DNA from 3 places in the Pannonibacter tanglangensis genome. Region 2 is predicted to be linked to each of the others. Evidence: riboswitches for the same ligand, from Rfam matches in the RefSeq annotation. Region 2 holds a riboswitch; each other region holds the start of a gene.
What was found. A riboswitch is a leader RNA that binds a small molecule or an ion and turns the genes downstream of it on or off. The one in region 2 is predicted to bind cobalamin.
Positions count from the first base shown of each region.

Region 1: it holds a riboswitch for cobalamin, as region 2 does, so the genes downstream of both, GWI72_RS07160 (HupE/UreJ family protein) here and GWI72_RS06620 (aromatic ring-hydroxylating oxygenase subunit alpha) in region 2, are expected to answer to the same signal.
Region 3: it holds a riboswitch for cobalamin, as region 2 does, so the genes downstream of both, GWI72_RS00530 (TonB-dependent receptor plug domain-containing protein) here and GWI72_RS06620 (aromatic ring-hydroxylating oxygenase subunit alpha) in region 2, are expected to answer to the same signal.

Region 1 covers NZ_JAABLQ010000001.1:1,592,983-1,598,494, reverse strand. Annotated here, with positions in the region: gene GWI72_RS07175 (UDP-glucose dehydrogenase family protein) at 1-349, opposite strand, end outside; gene GWI72_RS07170 (tetratricopeptide repeat protein) at 1,007-2,797, opposite strand; tRNA gene GWI72_RS07165 (tRNA-Asn) at 3,394-3,469, opposite strand; cobalamin riboswitch at 3,983-4,203, shown strand; gene GWI72_RS07160 (HupE/UreJ family protein) at 4,236-4,877, shown strand; gene cobU (bifunctional adenosylcobinamide kinase/adenosylcobinamide-phosphate guanylyltransferase) at 4,896-5,453, shown strand; gene cobW (cobalamin biosynthesis protein CobW) at 5,450-5,512, shown strand, end outside.
Region 2 covers NZ_JAABLQ010000001.1:1,457,546-1,463,057, forward strand. Annotated here, with positions in the region: gene GWI72_RS06605 (ABC transporter substrate-binding protein) at 1-313, shown strand, start outside; gene GWI72_RS06610 (metallophosphoesterase) at 385-1,254, shown strand; gene GWI72_RS06615 (ABC transporter ATP-binding protein) at 1,251-3,011, shown strand; cobalamin riboswitch at 3,098-3,301, shown strand; gene GWI72_RS06620 (aromatic ring-hydroxylating oxygenase subunit alpha) at 3,409-4,653, shown strand; gene GWI72_RS20145 (hybrid-cluster NAD(P)-dependent oxidoreductase) at 4,666-5,512, shown strand, end outside.
Region 3 covers NZ_JAABLQ010000001.1:115,058-120,569, forward strand. Annotated here, with positions in the region: gene GWI72_RS00525 (DUF7676 family protein) at 1-539, opposite strand, end outside; gene GWI72_RS00530 (TonB-dependent receptor plug domain-containing protein) at 551-2,509, opposite strand; cobalamin riboswitch at 2,666-2,881, opposite strand; gene murJ (murein biosynthesis integral membrane protein MurJ) at 3,056-4,594, shown strand; gene GWI72_RS00540 (amidohydrolase family protein) at 4,591-5,512, opposite strand, start outside.

The DNA of each region.
Region 1 (5,512 bases), 140 kb from region 2:
CGACGGTGAAGCCTTTCACGGCCGCCGCGATCTCGCGGGCGCAGCCATAGACATAGGAAAGATCGGCGTGACCATCGCCGCGCCGCGACGGCGTGCCGACGGCGATGAACACCACATCGGCCTCGCCCACGGGGCCGGCAAGATCGGTGGTGAAGGAAAGGCGCCCGGCCTTGACGTTGGTGGCGACCAGCTGGTCGAGGCCCGGCTCGAAGATCGGGATCTCGCCGCGCTTCAGCGCCTCGATCTTGTCGACGGCCTTGTCGACGCAGGTCACCTCATGACCGAAATCGGCCAGGCACGCGCCGGAAACGAGGCCCACATAACCGGAGCCGATCATCGCAATCTTCATGTCAAAATCCTGACTGTTCGAACACTACCAATAATGTCAAAGCCCGTGCGGCGGCTCTGGCCTGGGCAAACGTCCCGCACGTGACGGGAGGGTCACGCAGGGGCGCTCGGGGGGCATGGCGCCAGGCCCTGGGAGACTTGCGCATGGAATGATCGTCGCCTCTCGCCCTCACGATGGTGTTACCCGAGTTTGATGTCGGATTCAATTCGCCGCTGCCGTCAAGGCAATGCTGTGTCAGCTTAATGCTTCATCAAGGTTAAATGAGTGGCAGGCGGGTGGACTGACTGGCTAGGGCAACGTCCCTTGCCTTCGCGTGGCGGGGGGCAATGCATCGTGGCCTCGCCAGGCTGCAGCCGGAGACATCGGGCAATTTCCCAGGGAGGGACTTGAAGTCGCGAGTGAAGCCTGAGGTTGCGCCTGGTGCCAGTATGGACGCAGCACGGGTGGCGCCTCCATCGTGAGGGCGGCGCATCCACTAGGGGCGCTCTGGAAGCACAAGGGGCCGGTCTTGTCGGATCGGACAAGACCGGCCCCAACGTTGGGTCCTTGTGCAGACGAGACGGGCGCGCCGGGTACCGCCCTGGCGTTCCGCAGGGCCCTGACCCGACAGGATCAGGGCGCCGTCAGATCCGGGATCAGGTCCCGATTTCGTCTCGGTCAGGCGCCAGCGGCAACCCGGACGGCGATGAGCCGGGCGGCGTCGCCGGTGAGGGGACCCTGGCGGCAGCGCTCGCCCGAGGGGCCGGCATCGCACAGCGTGCCGATCGCGCGGATCGTGTCCCGGGTCAGGAGGCCGTTGAGCGGCCCCTTGTACAGTCCGCGGGTCTGCAGCTCGTCCTGCACCAGATAGACGAAGGCATTGGCATTCGACCAGCGAAGGGTGGTCAGAAGGCTGACCCGGGTCTGCTGCGGCGCCGCCTTGAAAGCCTCGGCAAGGGCCGCGAACTCGGCCCGCGAGGCAGCAGCCACGGCGCTGATGAACAGCTCCTCTCGTGTCACGAACGTGGCACCGAGCAGCGGGGCATAGGCCGACAAGGCCGCCCGCGCCTTGACCGGATTGGGCTTCAGCATCTTGCCGGAACCGCTTCTGTACAGGGTGATCAGGCGTCTGGCCGCATCTGCGTTGCCAGCGGTCGCAGCCTTTTCAAGCTTGGCGAGGGCCCCGGCAACATCCATCCGCATTCCCTGTCCGCGCAGCATCCAGTCGGCTGCCAGAACGGTTGCGGCCGGAACGTTCATCTCTTCGGCCTGCTTGAGGTAGGCGGCTGCCTTCGCGCGGTTCGACAGGCGTCCGAACTCGCCATCCATGTGCCCGCGAGCCAGATCCAGCAAGGCAGCCGGATTGCCGGCGGCAGCGGCGCTTTCGGACAGCTGGAGAGCCTTCGCGGTATCCCGCTTGACGTACGCTCCCGTCCGATAGGCCTCGGCAAGGCGGAGTGTTGCCGTGACGTTGCCCTTTGCGGCGGCGTCCTCAAGCAGTTTCATGCCGTCGGCCACATTCGCCGCGACCAGTTCCCCGCGCAGCAGCACCTCCGACAGGAGAAGCATGGCGCCGATGTTGCCGGCGGAGGCCTGCTCGCGGAGCAGGCGCACGCCCTTTTCCACATCCTGCGTCTCGCCGACACCCCAAAGGGCGGCCTCCGCAAGGCGAAGGTCTGCGGTTGCTGCACCGGAGGCCTGGGCTGCCTGGAAGGCTGCAAGCGAGCGGGCCGGGTCGACCGGCACACCGATTCCGTCGCGATAGATTTCGCCTAGGCGGGTATGGGCCGCCGTATTGCCCGCCTCTGCGGCGCGCGTGAGGTAATCGACGGCCCTCGCGCCATCGAGAGGCACGGTCGTGCCACGAGAATAGAGATCACCAAGCGCCAGCAGGGCGTTGCGATCGCCTTCCTCCGCCAGCCCGGTCAGCAGCGCGAGGCCGCGCTCTACATCGGTCGCGACACCGTCGCCGGCAATCAGGGCGCGGGCGACAGCCAGCTGCGCGACCTTGTTTCCGCCGTCGGCTGCAGCCGAGTAATAGCCGAAGGCTCGGGCGGCGTCCCTCTCGACGCCTGCCCCCTGGCTGAAGACGTCGCCGAGACGAACATAGCTCCAGCTGTTGCCAGCCTGACCGGCCTTGGTCAGGAGGTCGATGGCCTTCTCCCGGTCCTCGCCAGAAGAGGCGTTTCGGGAAAGGTAATCACCAAGGACATGCAGCGCGTTCCTGTCCCCCTGGTCGGCCCGGGCCTGGAGCTGCTGCAGGGCGGAGGTGATGGCCTCCTGCGAGCCACCATCCTGCAGCACCTTGCGCAGCTCGCTGACGCTGGCCGGCTTCTGGGGGGCGGGGGAGGTCTGCGAGCCCTGGGGCGGTTCGGCGGTCTGCGTGGTCTGGGCGAGGGTCGGCAGGGCCGTCCCCATCAGCAGAGGTGCAGAGATGGCAAAGGAAATGGCCAGTCGTTGCAAGGACATGAGGAAACTCCGTGAGGGAAGGGAAGCGGATTGCGAAAAAAACGCAGCTCATCAAAGGATGACTGGCAGGATAAGTCCCTGACCCGGGGGGTCAACCCTTAATCGGGCAAGTGCCCGAAATTTGATCGGTTGACGATGTCGGACAGTGAAACGCCTGAATTACGGAAAAACTTGGGATGTCGATCTGGCCATTTTGCGGCAAGTCTGTGGCAAGGACTTGCAGGCCCGCTGCCGGCGACAGGTGTTTCAGTCGACCGCTCGCTCGTGGCCGGGGCCGTGAGCTGCCCTCTGTCTGCGGGGGGACGGGGAGACCGTATGGCCGGCGCAGCCTGCTGCCCCAAGGGCAGGCCTTGGGGGATGCCTGCTGCCCTGAGGCTGGCCCGAGTATGGTCTTGCGATGGGGGGGGCGCGACCGGCAGGCCCTTGACCGGACACGACCGAGTGGGGATCCTGATCCGGACAGATGGCCACGTGCCAGCGAGGCCTGGCCAAGTGTCGCAAGAAGGTTGGCCAGTTGCGTGAGCCGGCCGAAAGACAAGCATCGGCTTCGACCGTGCGGGAGGCACAGCCGGATAACGATATTTCTGGGAAGAGGTTGGCTCCGCGAGCAGGACTCGAACCTGCGACCATTCGATTAACAGTCGAACGCTCTACCAACTGAGCTATCGCGGATCACCAGAAGGGGGCGCCGGAACGGGCCCCGTGGCGAGCGACCGGGTGGGTCGCTGTCGGTGGCGAGCGTATAACAAAGGCTCTGGCCCTTTGCCAAGCCCTTTCTTGAAGAAACTTTTCCACAGGTGGAAAAGCCCGGGATTTCTGCGAAAAAACAGATGGTTGCGCCTCGCACTGCGGCGCGCCCGGCGTCCCCGCCCACCCGGCACGGCCAGAAACCGGCGCAAGACTCGGGCATCGGTCCCCGATGGCGTGCTCTTGAAGACGGGGCAAGGACGGTGCCAGCGGCGGCCCCGACGCAGGCCCAGATGCTGGCCCAGGCAGAGGCCCAGACAAAGGCCCAGACACAGGCCAAGACACAGGCCAAGACACAGGCCGAGATGAAGGCCTGCCGACGCCCGCAATCGTCCAGCGAAGGCCAAGAGCGCCAACGGCGGCACAAGCGGTCCTGTAACGCAGCCCGCCCGCCGGCCTCCGGCCAAAGGGCGTCCTTGCAGGGCAGGGGCATTGGGGTCTAGAACAGACGGGTCAGGTTCCCCGACGGGCAAAGCCCAGGGGGATGAAACGGGAATCATGGTGCGGAGCGACTCATCCCGAGGCTCCAAGTCCTGAGCTGCCCCCGCAACTGTCAGCGGCGAGCCCTGCCGCACACGGCCACTGGACGCAAGTCCGGGAAGGCGTGGCAAGGGCGACGACCCGCAAGCCAGGAGACCGGCCTGATGCATTGCAACCCCCTGCCGTCGGGTGGACGGACTGGAGCACAGACATGATCATGATTTCCCGCGCCCTGCGTTCGGGCGCCACTCCGCTTTTGCTGGTCGTCCCGGCGCTGCTTGCCGGCACCGGCACCGCCGCTGCCCATCACATGATGGACGGCCAGATGCCTCAGACCTTCGTGCAGGGCCTGCTGTCCGGCCTCGGCCACCCGGTGATCGGGTTCGACCATCTTGCCTTCATCATCGCTGTCGGTCTGGCCGCGGGCCTTGTTGGCCGCAGCCTCGTCCTGCCGGCGGCCTTTGTCCTTGCCACCATCGCGGGCGTTCTGGTGCACATGGCGGCCATTGACCTGCCGCTGGCCGAAGTCGTCATCGCCCTGTCGGTGATCATTGCCGGTGGTCTCATCGTCAGCGAGACCGAGCTGCCGGCCGGGGCATGGGCGGTGCTGTTCGCCATCGCCGGGCTGTTCCACGGCTATGCCTACGGCGAATCGATCATTGGCGCCGAACCGGCACCGCTTTATGCCTATTTCATCGGCTTTGCCGTCATCCAGTTTGCCGTCGCCAGCCTTGCGATGATGCTGACCAATCCGAAGGCTGCGGCCGTTCCGGCCTCGCTGACGGCCCGGATGGTCGGTGCCGGCATCGTCGGCGTCGGCTTCAGCGCCATCGGCGCCCAGCTCTTCGGCTGACGCCCGGTGGCAAGCCCCTTGGCAAGGCCCGAGCACCTGGTTGCCCGCGCCGTGCTGGTCACGGGCGGGGCCCGGTCCGGCAAGAGCAGCTTTGCAGAACGGCTGGCGCTTGGCGCCGGCCGTGAGCCTGTCTATGTCGCCACTTCCGCCGCCTGGGACCAGGAGATGGCCGAGCGCATCGGTCAGCACAAGGCCCGGCGCGACGGACGCTGGACGACGGTCGAGGAACAGCTCGATCTGGTCGGCACGCTCGCGCGGCACTGCGGCCCCGACAGGGTCGTGCTCGTCGACTGCCTGACGCTGTGGCTCACCAACCTGATGCTGGCCGACCGGGACCTTGCCGGTGAAACCGCAAACCTTGCCGCTGTCGTTCCCGGTCTCGCCGGTCCGGTGATCTTCGTGACCAACGAGGTGGGGCTCGGCATCGTGCCTGACAATGCCATGGCGCGCGCCTTCCGCGACGCGCAGGGCCGTCTCAATCAGGAGCTTGCCCGGGTCTGCGACCGCGTCGTGCTGGTCGCCAGCGGGCTGCCGCTCCTTCTCAAACCCAGTTCCTGTCCGGATATCCAGTTATGACCACCGTGCTTTCTCAGGGCGGCAAGATCCCCGCCACCATCGTCACCGGCTTCCTCGGC
Region 2 (5,512 bases):
GTATTTCGCCGATCCGTTCGGTTCCTTCGGCGTGATGTGGGCGCCGGGCGGCCCGTCGCAGTCGGAAGGCCGCTTCAACACGGATGACGCCTATGCCGCCGCCTGGGAGAAGTTCCGCTTCTCCGGCGACGTCGAGCTGCGCCGCGCGGCCTATGCCGAGCTGATGGACCGCGTGAAGGCCGATCCGGCCCTGCTGCCGCTCTATCGTCCCTATGAAGCCTGGGCGATGAAGAACGCGGTCAACTGGCAGCCCAAGCCGGGCCACATCCCCTACGTGCTCGACTTCCGCGCCGGCTCCATCTCCTTCAACTGAGCCTGACCTCCAGCCGGAGCGCTGCCCCTCGCAGCGCTCCGGTTTCCCCCAATGCCAAAAGGATCCTTGCCGTGACCGTCCGTCTTGCCCTCGTTGCCGATATCCATCATGGCGCGCCCTCCGCCACCAAGCGCGGCGACACCGCCCTTGGCCTGATGGAGGAGTTCGCCCGCTTCACCAACGCCGCACGCCCGGATCTGGTCATCGATCTCGGCGACCGGATTTCCGACATCGACCGCGACACCGACCTGCGGCTGGAGCGCGAGGTGGCCGAAGCCTTCGCCCCGATCACCGCGCCGGTGCGCCACATCTGCGGCAACCATGACCGCGACCATCTGGAGGTCGCCGACAACGAGGCGATCCTCGGCCAGAGCCTTGCAAACGAGACCCTCGACATCGGCGGCTGGCGCATCGCGCTGTGGCGGGCCGACAGCCGCATCATCCGCACGCCGGAGCACTCCGGTTTCGTGCTGAAGGAAGCCGATCTCCTGTGGCTGTCGCGCGTGGCGCAGACGGCCGACCGGCCGCTGCTCGTCTTGAGCCACGTGCCCATCTCCGGCCATGCCCAGACCGGCAACTACTATTTCCAGAACAACCCGTCCGCCTCGACCTATCCCCATGCCGAGCGCGCACGTGCAGCCCTTGCGCAGGCGCGCGTTCCGGTGGTCTGCATGGCCGGCCACGTGCACTGGAACACGGTCACGAAGGTCGACGGCATCGTCCACATGACGCAGCAGTCGCTGACCGAGAGCTTCACCACCTCGGGAGAACCGGCCGGGGCCTTCGGCCTCCTGGAGCTTGGCGACACCGTCTCCTGGCAGGTCGAGGGCAAGGACCCGATGCGCTTTGCCTTCACGCCGACGGCGGACCGCTGGACGCCGGTGATGCCGGTGTTGGACAGCCTGCCCGAATTTGCCGCCCGCCGGCGGACCGCAGCATGACCGCCGCGCCGGAGGCACAGCCGGTCCTGGCCGTCGAGGGCCTGAAAGTGGCCTTCGGCGCGCATGAGGCCGTGAAGGGCCTGAGCTTCTCCATCCGCGCCGGCGAGACGCTGGCGCTGGTGGGGGAATCCGGCTCCGGCAAGTCGGCGACGGCGCTCGCCATCCTGCGGCTGATCGAGCGCGAAGGCGGACGGATCGCGGGCGGGCGCATCCTGCTCGGTACAGGTGCCGACCAGATTGACCTCACCGCCCTGTCCGATGACGCGCTCACCGACATTCGCGGCGACCGGGTGTCGATGGTGTTCCAGGAGCCGATGACCTCGCTGAACCCGGTGATGACCGTCGGGGCGCAGCTGGCCGAGGTGTTCATCCGGCACCGGGGCCTGAGTGCCCGCGCGGCGCTTGAGGAAGCCCGGGCCGGGCTCGACGCCGTGCGCATTCCGGACGCGCAGCGCCGGCTGGGACAGTACCCGCACGAGCTGTCGGGCGGCCTGCGCCAGCGGGTGATGATCGCCATGGCGCTGGCCTGCCGCCCGGATCTTCTCATTGCAGATGAACCGACCACTGCGCTGGATGTGACGACACAGGCCGAGATCCTCGACCTGATCCGTTCATTGCAAAATGAAATCGGCATGGGCCTTCTTTTCATTACGCATGACATGGGTGTTGTCTCGGAGATCGCCGACCGCGTTCTGGTGCTGCGGCATGGCCAGGCCATCGAGGAGGCAGCCACGGCCGAGCTGTTCCGCGCGCCGCAGGCGGCCTATTCCCGCGCCCTGATGGAGGCAACGCCGCGCCTCGGCAGTGGCAGCCTGACCCGGCCGGCAAGCACGACGCCCGTGCTGACCGTGCGCGACCTTTCGACCCGCTTCCCGGTCCGAAAGGGGTTCCTGCGCCGCCTGCAGGGGGAGCTTCATGCCGTGCGCTCTGTCAGCCTGACGCTGAACGAGGGCGAGACGCTGGGCCTGGTGGGCGAATCCGGTTGCGGCAAGTCCACGCTGGCGCGCAGCATCCTGCGGCTGGTGGAGCCGGCCGAGGGCCGGGTGGAACTGGCCGAACGGGAGCTGACCGGCAAGCGGCTTGCCGACCTCAGGCCGGAGCGGCGGCTGGCGCAGATGGTGTTCCAGGACCCCTTTGCCAGCCTCAACCCGCGCCTGCCGGTGCATGAGCTGGTGACCGAGCCCGCACGCATTCACGGCCTGATCGGCGAGACGGACCAAAAGCAGCTGGCTGCCGAGCTGGTGACGCGGGTGGGCCTGGAGGCGGACTGCATCACCCGCTATCCGCACCAGTTCTCCGGCGGGCAGCGCCAGCGGCTCTGCATCGCGCGGGCGCTGTCGGCGCAGCCCAAACTGATCGTTGCAGATGAAGCGGTGTCGGCGCTCGACGTCTCGATTGCCCGGCAGGTGACGGACCTGATGCTGGACCTGCAGCAGCGCGAAGGCATGGCTTTTCTTTTCATTTCGCATGACATTGCCGTGGTCGAGCGGGTCAGCCACCGCATCGCGGTGATGTATGGCGGCGAGATCGTCGAGATGGGCGCGACCGCCGACATCCTCGCGCGGCCGCAGCACAGCTATACCCGCCGCCTGCTGGCCGCCGTGCCCTCGGGCAAGCCGGGCGAGAACCGCAAGGATGGCCGGCTGCGCGAGGCGGTTGCCCCGAAGCTCGCCTTCACGCGTCCGGGCGAACGGCTGGCCCAGCTGCCGCTGGTCGAGGTGCTGCCCGGCCATTTCGTGCGGGCGGAGGCCGCCTGAGCCGCCGCCCTCTGCCCGCAGCCGGCAACGTCGCAGAACCGGCATGGCGTGTCGTTTTCGGATCATCCGCAACGGCCCGCCCGTGGTGGATTGGGGCAGGACCAGGGTGCCCTGCTTCGGCGACGCGGCAGGGAGAATTGGGAAGCCGGTGAAACGCCGGCGCTGCCCCCGCAACGGTGGCGAGGACAGGAGCGCGGTGGAGGAGCCACTGGGGCAACCCGGGAAGGTGCCGCATCCGGGCCGCAAGGCCGCCTCGAAGCCCGGAAACCAGCCCTGGCCAGCACGACCCAACGGATCGCGGTGGGCGGACCGGGGCAGCCAGAGCTGTGGCGGAGGGAGACCGCCGCGGCCCTCCTGTCCCTGCCCCAGCCCCCGCCGGCAAGCGGAATGTGAGGCCATGGACGTTCGCAATGACATGCTGAAGCGGGTGAAGAACCGGCGCGAAGGCTATTCTCTCGATCAGGCCTTCTACACCGACCCGGAGTACTTCAGGCTCGACCTGGATCTGATCTGGTACCGCGACTGGCTGTTCGTCGGCCATGACTGCGAGGTGGCCAGGGCCGGCAGCTTCTTCACCGTGCAGGTGGGCGACTATCCGGTGGTGATCCTGCGTGACAGCGACGGTCAGATCCGCGCCTTCCACAATTCCTGTCGCCATCGCGGCAGCCGGGTTTGCACCGAGCATCGCGGCTCCAGCGCAAGGCTCGTCTGCCCCTATCACCAGTGGACCTATGACCTCGACGGCAGCCTGCTCTATGCGCGGCAGATGGCGGAGGACTTCGACAAGTCGCAGTTCTCGCTGAAACCCGTCGCCTGCGAGAGCGTGGCCGGCTACATCTTCATCTGCCTGGCGGAGAAGCCGGCCGAGTTCGCGCCTTTCGCGCAGCTGATGCAGCCCTATTTCGCGCCGCACCGCCTCACCGAGGCCAAGGTCGCCTTCGAGAGCACGATCATCGAGAAGGGCAACTGGAAGCTCGTGTGGGAGAACAACCGCGAGTGCTACCACTGCGCCGGCAACCACCCCGAACTCTGCAAGACCTACCCGGAAGCCCCGACGGTGACCGGGGTTGCCGGCGGCGACGAGGACCCGGACCTGACCGAGCACTGGACGCGGCTGGAAGCGGGCGGCCTGCCGAGCCGGTTCCGGATGCACGAGAGCGGCCAGTTCCGCGCCTGCCGCACGCCGCTGATCGGCGATGCGGTGAGCTACACGATTTCCGGCCGCCCGGCGGTGCAGGAGCGTCTGTCGGCGGAGGTGAGCCAGGAGCGGATCGGCGCGCTGCTGCTGTTCCATTATCCGACCACCTGGAACCATGTGCTCGGCGACCATGCGGTGACCTTCCGCGTGCTGCCGATCAGCGCCACCGAGACGGCCGTGACCACCAAGTGGCTGGTCAACAAGGACGCGGTCGAGGGCGTCGACTATGACCTCGACACGCTGACGCATGTCTGGATGCAGACCAACGACCAGGACCGGCGGATCGTCGAGGAGAATGCCTTCGGCATCAAGTCGCCCGCCTATGAGCCGGGTCCCTATTCCGAGCTGCACGAGGGCGGCGTGATGCAGTTCGTCGACTGGTACTGCCGCTCGGTGGAGACGCGCCTGACCGAAGGCGGCAAGTCGTTGCGCAGCGTTGCCTGAGGGACACGGATCATGACCGTCAAGCCGGATCTTGCCGCAGGCCTCGCCCTGCCCTTCGCCAGCACCGCACCGTGGAAGGGCTCTTCGGCGCGGCTGGAAGTGATCGCCGTCATCGACGAGACGGCCGACGTGAAGACCTTCGTGTTTCGGCCCGAAGGCGGCGGCTGGTTTTCCTACAAGCCCGGCCAGTTCGTGACCCTGGAGCTGCCGGTGCCCGGCGGGCCGGTGTGGCGGACCTATACGCTCTCCTCCACGCCGACGCGGCCCTTCTCCGCCTCGGTGACGGTGAAGGCACAGGCAGGCAGCATCGGCACGCGCTGGATGTTCGACACGCTGGTGCCGGGCATGACGCTGACGGCCAGCGGCCCGGCCGGGCATTTCAGCCACTGGAACCATCTGGCCGAGCGCTATCTGTTCCTGTCGGCCGGATCAGGCATCACGCCGATGATGTCGATGCTGCGCGCGATGGCCGACACGGCCCCGGCCAGCGACGTGGCGTTCCTGACCTGCGGCCGCACGCCCGGCGACCTTCTGTTCCGCGACGAGCTGGAGATGCTGGCGCGGCAGATGCCGAACCTGACGCTGGGGCTGATGGTGGAGCGCAAGAGCGCGGCCGACCGCTGGCACGGCCTGACCGGGCGCATCGACATGGCGCGGCTGAAGTTCCTGGTGCGCGACTACCGGCAGCGGGAGATCTTCTGCTGCGGTCCGGAACCCTTCATGGCCGGCGTGCGCCTGATGCTGGAAGACGCCGGCTTCGACATGCGCCACTATCACGAGGAAAGCTTCGGCGCGCCGTCGAAGGCACAGACGCAGCCCCAGACCAAAGTCCAGACTCAGTCTCAGGCACAGGCCACCA
Region 3 (5,512 bases), 1.3 Mb from region 2:
GAGAAGTCCGGGGTTTCCGACAGGCTGTCGTTGTCCTCGATGAAGGGATTGGGCAGGAACACCGAGATCATCGGTTCACCTGCGCCATTGACCATCTCGAAGCCCCAGCTCACCGGCTTGCCATCGCGTCCGAAGCTGCGGAAGAACGACGCTCGTGAAGGCTTGCGGTGCCGCCGCTTCTCCTCTGGCGTCGGAAACTTCGGCGAGCCCATGTTTTCGCCGATGCACAGGTGAAAATGCCCGCCATTGGCGAACATCACCGTCAGGTAGGCGTCGAACAGGCTGATCTTCACCGGAGCGCCGGGGCACTTCCATTCATAGGCCGCCCCTTCGATGATCGGGCCAAACCGGATGCCCTGCCAGTGTTCCTCGAAAATCTCGCGCAGCAGGGGTTCGAGAACCTCCTGCGTTGCCGGAATGTCCCAGATCTCGCGGCTGATCTTGCCTTCCGCGTCCCTGCGAACGTCTGTCGGTGCAGGGCCGGCAACAGGGAGCAAAAGGACGGCTGCCTGCGGGCTTGAGTCTGCAGTCATGGTCATGCGCGATCTCCTCAGAAGGTGCCCTTGATGCCGACGAAAGCGGTCGCGCCCTGGGTGTTGTAGCCGTAGACCTCCTCGTAGGTCTGGTCGAAGGCATTCTCGACCCGGCCGTAGAGCGTGAAGTTGTCATTGAGCTTGTAGTCGGCGCCGAGATTGACGAGCAGATAGTCGTCAAGTTTCACGCGGCTGCGGGGTGTGGCGTTCACCCACTCGCTGTCCATCTGTTGTCCGTTGTAGACAGCGTCGACGAAGGCAGAGGCGCGGCCGTCGAGGAATGTGTACTGCAGTCCCGCTGCCCCGCTGTGCATCGGCCTGCGGACTTCCTTCTGGCCGTTCGGCTCACGGGCATCGAGATAGGTGTAGGACGCGCGGGCGGTCAGGCCGTCGAGGATCTGAGCGGTGGCTGACACTTCGACGCCCTGGCGCTTGCTGGTGCCCTGCAGGTTGAACGGGCTCGAGGCGAAGCCTGGCAGGAAGCGCGTCTGGATCTCATCCTCAAGACGTTCGCGGAAGTAAGTCACGTCGACGGTCAGCCGCCCGTCGAGAAGCTTCTGCTCCACGCCAATGTCCCAGCCGAAGTTCTCTTCCGGTGTCAGGTTCGGATTGCCGACAAAGCGCGAGGGCTGGAAGCCGAACTGCTCGAAGAATGTCGGGTTGGTCACACCCGTGCCGATCGAGGCATGCACCCGTGTGCCGGTCTCCTGATGGAGGTAGGCGGCCGAGGCGTTGTAGGTGAGAGTGTCCTTGAATTGTTCGTTGCGGTCATAGCGCAACGCACCGGACAGGAAGATCCGCTCCAGAAGCTCCAGCCGGTACTCGCCGACATAGCCCGACAGGTCGCGCTGTTGCCGCCGGCCCTGATCGGGGCTGCCCGGATAGGCATTCCGGTAGGTCTCGCGCTCCCACTCGACGGCGCCGGTGAGGCTGTGGGCAGCCTGCAGGAAGCTCTCGGTCTGGAAGGCAAGCGTGCCCTGGTAGCTGAGGTGCAGGCGGTTGTCGTCGTTGCCGTTGCGGTTGTTCGAGTTGAAGCCGCGGCGATGAAGATCGGTGTACTCGACCCGCGCCCGCTGCACGAACAGATCCTCGAACAGGGACCATGTCAGCCCCGCGCCACCATAGACCTCGCGTGTCTTGTTGTGGCTAAAGGTATCGATCACCTGGCCCTGCGTCGGACGGTCGGGAAAGGCAAAGTCCTGGTCGTCGGTGTCTGACTTGCGGGTGACGAAGCGCAGGTTGGCGTCAAGCACCAGCGTTTCGGTCAGGTCGGCCCGCACCTTGCCGTTCAAGGTGACGTTGCGGTCGCCGTCCTTCTCCTTGCCATAGTCGGAGATGTTGAAGCCGTCGGTTCGCCGCAGCGTCGCCGAGAAGGCCCCGTCGATGCGGTCATTGCCGCCCTGGACCAGCAGGTCGGTCAAGACCGTCTTGTCGGTCCCGACCTCGCTGCGGGCCGTGATCCGTTGACCGTTCCGGATGCCGCCCTTGGTCACGATGTGAATCACGCCGGATGTGGCGTTCGAGCCATAAAGGGCGCCCTGCGGTCCACGCAGCACTTCGATCCGGTCGATGTCAGAGACCTGAAGGCCACCGAAGTCATATTCCCCCGACGACGACGAGGCCACCTCGACGCCGTCGATCAGGACCAGCACATGGTTGGATTCCGAACCACGCAAACGGATCTGCGTGAGGCCGCCGAAAGACCCCGTCCGCGAGACGGCAACGCCCGGCACCTGCCGCAGCGCATCGGCAACATAGCGGACCTGCGATTTTTCGAGGCTCGCGCCCGTGATCACGGTCGTGGCGCGTCCGACCTTCTCCGCTTCCAGAGGCGTCCGGCCGGCGCTGATGACGATGGCTTCAAGCTGTTCCGGCTCTGCGGCCGCAGACGTGACGGCGGTGAGGGACAGGGCAGGGATGAGCCCGCCGGCCAGAAGGCACGGCAAGGCAATGCCGGTGGTGAACCGGTTCTTCATGACAAACACCCGCGTTTGGCGGCGGGCAGTGCCCGCGCCAGCATAGGAAGACGCACCGCCTGGCAAACGGACGCGGGTAAGCGTCCGCCCAAAGGACGGCAAGGTTTGGGTGTCACCTCAACGGGAAACCGCGCCTCGACACACCCCGTATCGAAGGCCGGGTGACTGAGCGCGGCAGGTCTCCTGGCTCACGGGTCGCCGTGTGCGTCCGCCTTCCCGGGATCTGGCCTTGGGCCTCCCAGTGGCATGAGTAGACGCACACTCTCCGTTCACAGTTGCGGGGGCAGCCACGGTCTCGGTCCCTGATGGGTACGCCTCACCGTGTTCCCTTTTCATCCGTCCTTCGACGGAACCACGTTCGCGTCGCAACATGCCGGTCGCTCGCGCTGCCTGTCAAGGTTGCACATCCGCTCTTCCACCCAAAGCAGGACGGATCAGCTGACGCGCCGCGTCTTCCGGCGGGCGGCACAAGAAACCGCTGGTCATTTTCCCGGCCCGGGCCTAAGCCTCACGGCCATTGCAAATGCGTTGATTGGGGACTGGGTCATGTTGCGGCGGCTGAGTGTCATCGGGGGCTGGACGCTGGTCAGCCGCTTGTTCGGCTTCCTGCGCGATCTGGTCATGGCCAGCGTGCTTGGTGCCGGGCCGCTCGCCGATGCCTTCCTGATCGCCTTCCGCCTGCCCAACCATTTCCGCGCCATCGTCGCGGAAGGCGCCTTCAACGCCGCCTTCGTGCCCACCTATGCCGCGACGCTGGAGCGGGACGGGGAGGCGCGCGCGCGGGCCTTCCGCTCGCAGATGCTGTCCTGGCTGATGCTGGTGAACCTTGTCCTGCTGGCGCTGGCGCTCCTTGCCACCGGCTGGCTGGTGTTCCTGCTGGCGCCCGGCCTCGGCACGGGCGAGGAGGGCGTGCGGGCGCTTGCCATCGACCTCACCCGCATCACCTTCCCCTATCTCCTGTGCATGTCCGTCGTCACGCTGATGTCCGGCGTGCTCAATGCCGAGCGCAAGTTTGCCGCCGCTGCCGCCGCCCCGATCCTGCTGAACCTCGCCATGATCGCGGCCTTCTTCTCGGTGCAGTGGTTCCCCGATGCGGCCCATGCGGCCGCCTGGGGCACGCTGGCCGGCGGGGTCCTGCAGGTGATCCTGCTCACCGCGGCCGTCGCCCGCGCCGGCCTCGGCTTTTCCCTGCCGCTGCCGCGCCGCGACGGCGAGGTGGCGCTGTTCTTTAAACGGCTCGGACCCGCTTTGCTGACGGCCGGCGTGGTGCAGGTCGCCGTCTTTGCCGACACGATCCTCGCCAGCTTCCTGCCGACCGGTGCACTGGCGCATCTGGCCTATGCCGACCGGCTCTACCAGCTGCCGCTGGGCGTGATCGGCATCGCGCTCGGCACAGCTGTCCTGCCGGAAATCGGCCGCGACGCCGGCGTCGGTGCCGAGGACAAGGCACGCGGCGTGATGGATCGCGCGCTTCGCATCTGCCTGATGGTCGGCCTGCCCATCGGTCTTGCCATGGCCTTCCTTGGCGAAGACGCGATCCGGGTGCTGTTCCAGCGCGGCGCCTTCGACGCGGCAGCGACGGCCGGTTCGGCCGCCGTGCTGGCCGCCTATGCGGTCGCCCTGCCGGCGGCCCTTGCCATCCGCACGCTGGTCGCGGCCTTCAACGGGCGCGGCGACATGACCACCCCCTTGAAGGCGCTGGCCGGGGCCACCGTCGTCAACGTGGCGCTGAAGGCGCTGCTCAGCGCCGAGCATGGCGCGGCCGGCCTTGCCATGGGCACCTCCGCCGGTGTCTGGATCTACGCGGTCACGCTCTATGTGCTGTGCCGGACGCGGGGCTATGTCAGCCCCTTCGCGCTGGCCGACAAGGTGCTGGTTCCGGCGGCCGCCGTCACCATGGCCCTCGTGCTCTGGGGCATGCCGGATCTGCTCGCGCCCGTCGAGGACGTGCTGCTGCTCCTGCCGGCGCTTGCTGCCGGGCTCGTCTGGCTGGCGCTGGCCGCTGCCCTGTCCTTCGGGGCCTATGCGGTCGTGCTCGGCGGCGGGCTCCTCGTCGTCCGCCGCCTGGCCCGGTCGCGGCGTTAGGCGGCCGGGTGCCGCCGGCGGACGCTTGCCGGGCGGCCAGCAAGGCTGAGGCGGGCGTCGTTGCGGCTGCGTTCGGCCACCACCTTGCCCTTGGAGACCACGGCGAGCCGGTCGGGCCTGAGGCGCAGCGCTTCGGTCGGCGTGCCGGCGTCCAGCACCACCAGCGAGGCCATGCAGCCGGGCTTCAGGCCGTAGCCCTCAAGGTTCATGATCCTGGCGTTGTCTTCCGTCACCATGCGGAAACAGCGGGCCATTTCCTCAGGGTGCGTCATCTGCGCCACATGCAGGCCCATGAAGGCCACATCCAGCATGTCGGCGGTGCCGAGCGAGTACCAGGGGTCCAGCACGCAGTCCTGGCCCCAGCCGACCGTGATGCCAAGCGCCTGCATCTCCTTCACCCGCGTCAGGCCGCGCCGCTTCGGGAAGGTGTCGTGCCGGCCCTGCAGGGTGATGTTGATCAACGGGTTCGGGATCGCCGTCATGCCGCTTTCGGCGATCAGCGGCAGCAGCTTGGAGACGTAGTAATTGTCCATGGAATGCATGGACGTGAGGTGGCTGCCGGCGGCGCGTCCGCCAAGCCCGTGCCGGGTCACCTCGGCGGCCAGCGTCTCGACATGGCGGCTCATCGGATCGTCGGTCTCGTCGCAGTGGAGGTCCAGCATCAGCCCGCGCTCGGCGGCGATGCGGGCGAGATCCTTCACCGAGGCCGCGCCATCCTCCATCGTGCGCTCGAAATGCGGGATGCCGCCGACCACATCGACGCCCATGTCGAGCGCGCGAAGGACATTCTCCCGTCCCGTCTTGGTGCGGTAGAGCCCGTCCTGCGGGAAAGCGACCAGCTGCAGGTCGAGATAGGGCGCGACCTTGCGCTTCACCTCCAGCATCGCCTCGACGCCGCGCAGATGGTCCGGCGTGGTG